One region of the Desulfuromonas acetoxidans DSM 684 genome, then DNA from elsewhere that is predicted to be linked to it. Evidence: riboswitches for the same ligand, from Rfam matches in the RefSeq annotation. Region 1 holds a riboswitch; the other holds the start of a gene.
The links. Region 1 has a riboswitch for thiamine pyrophosphate ahead of thiD (bifunctional hydroxymethylpyrimidine kinase/phosphomethylpyrimidine kinase). Riboswitches for the same ligand answer to the same signal wherever they lie in the genome.

Region 1 (3,350 bases):
ATTATGGCAGATGCAGGCGGTGCCTTCGGCGACGCGGGCGCGCAGCCATTCGGCATCAACGCCTTCAATCTCGGCAGCCTGGCGCAGCGTGTCTGTAATGATGCCCTGACGGGCGGATTCCATAAGAGTCATAGTGGTGTCCTCACATAAATGGCGTTGGTTCAACGATCACCAACGAGGGTCAATGCAGCCGTATAATGATTTACCGGGCCATGTCCGTGGCCGATGTGCGGCGCGTCGGCAATGGCGTTGGTAATAAATTGTTTGGCCTGGGTCACGGCCTGCGGTAATGAAACGCCCTGAGCCAGCAATGTGGCAATAACCGAGGCGGTGGTGCAGCCGGTGCCGTGGGTGTGCGGCGTGTCGAGCCGTTTGCCCGGCAGGGTGATGGTGGTGGTGCCGTATTGGAGTAGATCGATCGGATCCCCTTCCAGGTGACCGCCTTTGATCAGGACATTGCGCGCACCCATGGTTTGCAGGGCTTTGGCCGCCTGCTCCATGTCCGAGACCGTGGCAATCGATAGCCCGGTCAGCGTTTCTGCTTCGGGGATGTTGGGGGTCAGCAGATAAGCCTGAGGGAGCAGATCGCGGATAAACGTGTCAATCGCCTCTTGCTGTAACAGAGCCGAGCCGCCCTTGGCGATCATCACCGGATCGATGACGCACAGGGCGCCGTAACTGCGAAAGCGTTCGGCCACGGTGGCGATGATTTCGGCACTGTAAAGCATGCCGGTTTTGATGATATCGGTACCGATATCGCAGAGAACTGCGTCCAGTTGTTGCTGGACAAAGTCAATCGGAGGAGCATGGATGGCCGTGACACCAAGGGTGTTCTGGGCGGTCAGGGCGGTGAGCACGCTGCTACCGTAACTGCCGAGCAGGGTGATGGCTTTGAGATCCGCCTGAATCCCGGCGCCGCCACCGCTGTCCGATCCGGCCACGGTCAGTACCCGACCATGGGGCAGGGGCTGGTTGCGCTGAAATTGCAGGGCCAGCTCTCGGCTGGCCACCTCGGGCTGCGCATCGGACATGATGGCGGAAACAACTGCGACACTGTCGGCCCCGGCGTCAAGTACATCAGGCAGACGCGCGGCAGTGATGCCGCCGATGGCGACAACGGGCAGCGAGACGCCGGTGGCAATGGTTTTTAAATCATCAAGTCCGATATGGACGGCATCCTGTTTGGTGCCGGTGGGGTAGACACTGCCGACACCGATGTAGTCGGCTCCGTCTTGCTCGGCCTGACGGGCTAACTCAAGGGTTTGGGTGGACACGCCGATGATGGCCTTGTCGCCAAGCAGTTGACGTGCTTCGCGAATATGACCATCGGACTGGCCGAGATGAACACCGTCAGCACAAACCTCGGCAGCCAGGCGGGCGCTGTCGTTGATGATGAACAGGGCTTGAAACTCATGACACAGGGTCCTGAGTCTTTTTGCCAGTTGTTGTTGCTCGTTCAGTGGACGGATTTTGTCTCGGTATTGGACAATGCGTGTGCCGCCGCGCAGCGCCAGTTTAACGTTTTCAAGCAAAACGTTTTCCGGGCTGTCATCGGTGATTAAATAAACGCCGCGCAAAGGGATGTGTTGTGGTGTTGTCTGTAGTGATGAAATCATAAAAAAACCGCAGCCGGATAGGGCGCGGTCGAACACCATACGGTGTTGTCAGGTCGCTTCCCTACGCCGGTATAATCCGGATCAGGTTCCAAGGGTCGCTCCAATCTAACAGAGCTCTCAGTGAATCACTCCCCCAGCAGCCATCTTCGTTGTGTTTATCAAACTTTGTTCGTGTCGAGTTTGAGCCTAGTGGATTCGTATACTCCTGTCAATGCCTTCTTTAGCCGGATGTTTCGCCGATGTTATTGTGTGTAAATCACATAAAGAGCAACCGTGCTTGCACTTTTGTAACGAATGAATAAAATTAGCTCTTTGCGCGTTATCATGAGTGTCTAGATGATTTTCATTGTGTCCTTTATTTAGATTAGTGTAGTGTTGACAGGTGGCTATATATACATATAGTGTTTTTTTTACCTCCCCACGCCACATCTCGTGGTTGTGGTTTTCTCCATTCTGAACAGGGTGGTTCTCACGGAGGGCAAAGTGCAATACGCAGATCTGTTAGAGAATAGTAACGATCTGATTCAGGTCGTCGGCTTTGACGGCCGTATTATTTATGCGAACCGCATGTGGCAGGAAACGTTGGGGTATGGCAAAAATGACCTGACTCAACTGAATTTCTTTGACCTGTTGCATGCGGATTTTCATTGTGACTGCCAGGACCGCATTCAGCGCCTGATGTCTGGTGAGACAGTCCCGCGCTTTGAAGTGGAATACAAAACACGCTACGGCCATAAAATTATTGCCGAAGGCAGTATCTCTTTGTATAAGGAAAATGGCGAACCCTGTGGCATTCAGGGGTTCTTTCGTGACATAACCGCACGTAAGAAGACTGAAAAAGCGCTGCAGACGTCTGAAGAACGCTTTCGGACGATTTATGAATCGTCCGTGGCCGGTATTGCCATGCTGGCTCCTGATGGTCATTTTCTTCAGGCCAACTCCGCATTCTGTAATTTTCTCGGTTACAACGAGGAGGAGTTGCTGCAGATGAAGATCACTGATGTCACCCATCCGGATGACATCGAAGATACCTTGAGCCGGCGCAATATCGCTCGTGCCAACCGCCTTCACTCCATCGTCTGTGAAAAACGCTATATTCGCAAAGATGGCAGTGTGTTCTGGGCTCAGCTCTCCTCAACCTGGTTTTTTGATGCCAACGGCAATCCACTCTATACAGTGCCGGTGATTCAGGACATCACCCGTCGCAAAGAGGCCGAAGAGCGTATTCGTGAATTGGCTTATTACGACAGCCTGACCGGGTTGGCCAATCGGACGCTGTTTAATGATCGCCTGGATCAGGTAATGGCTCGCTCACGGCGTCGTCAGAGTCGTTTTGCCCTGATGTTCCTTGATCTCGATCGCTTTAAAGGGGTCAACGACACACTCGGTCATGCTGTTGGTGATGCCATGTTGCGCCAGGCGGCCGAGCGGTTGAACGAATGTTTGCGTGAAAATGATACAGTGGCCCGCCTGGGCGGGGATGAGTTTGTCATCATCCTTTCCGATTATAAAGAGGATGCCAATCTGCCGCGCGTTGCCGACAAAATTCTCAAAGCCCTGTCGAGTCCCTTTGATCTTGGCGTCCGGGAAGTGTATAGCTCGACCAGTGTTGGGATCGCCATCTATCCTGATGATGGTGATGAGGCAACAGATCTGTTGCGTCATGCGGATATGGCCATGTATGCGGCGAAAGAGTCCGGTGGCGACACGTTCCGTTTCTACTCGTCTGAAATG
Region 2 (3,350 bases), on a different contig from region 1:
CACCGCTGGTGTTGGGCAGCAGCAGGTACTTGTTGCGATCGATATGATTGAGCAGGTCATCCTGCTGATCATCAACATTGACACGGCGCAGCGCTACGGTGACGATTTCAGCGCCAGAGGCGGCGATGGTGTCAGCCATCTGTTGATTTGAGGCGAATTTTCCGGTTCCAACCATCAGGCGGGAGCGGAATGTCCGGCCGGCGATTGTCAGTTGATCCATGGTACTATCCTTTCTCGTGGCGAACATCTGTTTCGTCACAGATAAATAAAAATGCAGGTGAGTGTGTCACGCTATGTCGAGCGATTAGCCGCCACCGACGAAGTTGACGATCTCAATGGTATCGCCTTCTTTCAGGGACACTTCCGCGAGTTGCTCACGTGTCAGGATGTCGCGGTTATATTCCACGGCAATGCGTGCCGCATCCAGTTTCATGTCGTTGATCAGGTCCGCCAGGGTCTGACCTTGTGTGACGGTGCGAGACTGGTTGTTGACGGTGATGTCCATATTAAGAATCCTCCTCAACGGGATCGAGCCCGAGTAACAAGCGAATAACAACATTGGCCTGATGGTGAGCGGCAATACCGACCCGTGGCGCCATCAGGCCGTGGCCGGCGTCAACTTCACTGGTGCCGTCGCCGCACAGGTAGAGTTGGCCCATGGCGCGGCGAGTGCGGATGGTGTTGCCCGGTCCGTATCCGGCCATCCCCGATCCGGCCACCAGAGGGGTGTTGGGGTAGGTGCGCAACCATTGTCCAGTGATCATGGCCTTGGTTTCGGCGCAGTCCACCGCTTCAACGAGGATATCGACCTCGGCGAATAGATCGGTCAGGTTTTGTGTGGTCAGAAAGCGATGCTGGGCATCGACGGTCATAAACGGGTTGATCCGCTTAAGATTGTCTTTGAGCGCGTCGACTTTGTTCATGCCGATCTGGTCGATGAAGAACTGCTGGCGGTTGAGGTTGGATGGTTCCACCACATCATAATCCGCAATGATAATTCGGCCGATCCCGGCGCGGACCAGAGCTGTTGCAATCGAAGAACCGAGGCCACCCGCACCGGCAATCCCGATGGTTGCCTGCTTTAGCGGCTCATGGACTTCGGGGGTGTGTCGGGCAACCAGAAAGGCTTCCAGCTCGGCTTCGGAGGGGATTTCTCCGCGACGGATGAGGATGACGTGATCAAATGGTTGCAATGTGCGGTCGCTTTGAATCGGCAGACCGTTGCAGATCAGGACATCCGCCTCCGGTTTGATCTGGTCGCGCAAATCGAACAGGCTCTGGTTTTCTTCCACCTGTATTTTATTTTCATTGAGTACGATAATCATGACACATTGGTGAGCGGAAAGTGCTCTTGGATCCAAAATAGAAAAAGGTCGCGAAAGCGACCTTCGACGGGAGAAATCCCGTATAAAGTGCCGCTTCCCTACGCCGGTATAACCCGGATCAGGTTCTAAGGGTCGTCCCGCAACAGGACTCTCAGTAATAAACTCCCCCAGGGCTTTTCACAATTTTTCAAACAAAAAACTAACGTCCGTATACCTTAAAGTCAACTTTTTTATCGGTTTGCCGTTGTTTTTCAGGGTGGCTTTCCACTAGTATGGGCGCAACTTAAACGAAGACGGTTCGACCACGTGTTTTTTGTGTGCTCGACTTATGATAAATAGCATTGTAAAGGAGTGTCGTGATGAGTATTTCTGAGCGTTATCGTGATCTGGTAGATGAGGTTGATGTGATGATCAAGTCTTTTCACAGCGACGAAGTGACCCGAGAGGCGAAACGCGCGTTGCAGGTGCTCAATCAGGCACGCAACACTCTGGCTGATCTGGCGGAGGATGTCGGTGAGATTCCCCGCATGAAAATCGAGTCGCAACTGAGTCCGGTGTTGCTTGATGCCCATAATCTGCTTGATCGCGGGCGGTTGCTTCTGGAAGAGCAGCAACTTGCTGCCGCGCATAAAGTGTGGGATATCCAGAAAAAGCTCTACCGACTGCTCAACGATTTATAACTCTGATTGGGTCAGGCGATATCCGAAGTCTCGCAATCCTGATTGGTGGGCAGCTCCGTGGCGCAGACTACCTGGTCGCGTCCGGCTGATTTGGCCGCATACAGGGCATCGTCCGTCAGTTTCAGCAGGTCATCTTCCGATTCTACCCCATCTGCGGGACAGGTGGCTACGCCGATGCTGATGGTGATCTCCAGATCGCGAATCTCGCCACTGAAACGCAACTCTTTTGCAGCCAGTCGCAGCCGTTCCGCGACTTCGCGGGCACACTCCATATTGGTATTGGGCAACACCAGGGCAAATTCCTCGCCACCAAATCGGGTTGGGACATCGTAAGGGCGTAGATAGCTGCGCAGCATCCGCGCCAGATTGATGAGTACCGTATCGCCGTTAAGATGTCCGTAGCGATCGTTGATGTTTTTGAAATGATCAACATCCACCATCAACAGTGAGAACGATTCCTCGGTGCGCACTTGACGCTGAAACTCTTTTCTTAGCGTGCGCATCAGGACACGGCGATTGTAAAGCTGGGTCAGCGAATCGGTACTGGATAGGTTTAGGAGCAGGCGATTGCTGCGTTTGAGATTGTCCTGCAGAGTTTTGACCTTCAACTGAACCTTGATGCGGGCAACCAGTTCGCCAATGTCCACCGGCTGGACGATATAATCGCTTGCGCCCTGTTCAAGCAGTTCGATCTTGGTCTTGGTCCGGTTGTCATCCGCCAGTACAATAAAAGGGATATCGCACAGTTCTTCGTCCTGCTGCATGTTACGCAACAACTCCAGTCCCGACATCTGATACAGCTTCAATCCGCAAACGATCACATCGATCGGATCCTTCGCGACAATTTCCAAGCCTTCGCGGCCACTGTTTGTTTCCAAATAGCGGGTAAACGGTGACGTGTCTTTGAGCGCGTCTATGATCGTCTGGCGCGTTGCCGCAGACTGGGCAACGACCAGGATTCCCGGTCCCATAAGCAATCCCTTGGGGTGGTGAAAATAAAATCAGAATAACCAATGCTGTTTTCACAGTGTAACGCAGAATCGTGCAATGTCCTTTTTTCTATCGACATGATGGCCCCGGGTCTTTATCGATTTTTATCGTCCGTATCAAAATCAATTGTCATCTGTGTTCGTCTTGGGTGGTTTTCACGAAGAGAAATTTTTGATTTGGCTATGCAGGTGGTGTATACGAGATATAATAAATGAAACAGTCCGTATTGTTGCAATGTAATAAGAGTTTGAAAAAAAAGGAGGTAACCGATGGCGTTGGTAAAAACATGGTACGATATTGATGCTGCTGCTGAAAAATTCGGAATCAAAGAGGCCACACTCAAGTTTTGGGCTTC

Region 2: linked by a shared signal. The riboswitch ahead of thiF (sulfur carrier protein ThiS adenylyltransferase ThiF) and the one ahead of thiD (bifunctional hydroxymethylpyrimidine kinase/phosphomethylpyrimidine kinase) in region 1 are both predicted to bind thiamine pyrophosphate.

The regions. Positions count from the first base shown of each region.
Region 1 is NZ_AAEW02000016.1:89,152-92,501, reverse strand. Features, by position in the region: gene thiC (phosphomethylpyrimidine synthase ThiC) at 1-132, opposite strand, end outside; gene thiD (bifunctional hydroxymethylpyrimidine kinase/phosphomethylpyrimidine kinase) at 162-1,616, opposite strand; TPP riboswitch at 1,658-1,761, opposite strand; gene DACE_RS13145 (EAL domain-containing protein) at 2,100-3,350, shown strand, end outside.
Region 2 is NZ_AAEW02000012.1:50,020-53,369, forward strand. Features, by position in the region: gene DACE_RS10930 (thiazole synthase) at 1-220, opposite strand, end outside; gene thiS (sulfur carrier protein ThiS) at 305-505, opposite strand; gene thiF (sulfur carrier protein ThiS adenylyltransferase ThiF) at 507-1,325, opposite strand; TPP riboswitch at 1,404-1,504, opposite strand; gene DACE_RS10945 (hypothetical protein) at 1,685-2,005, shown strand; gene DACE_RS10950 (GGDEF domain-containing response regulator) at 2,017-2,976, opposite strand; gene DACE_RS10955 (MerR family transcriptional regulator) at 3,265-3,350, shown strand, end outside.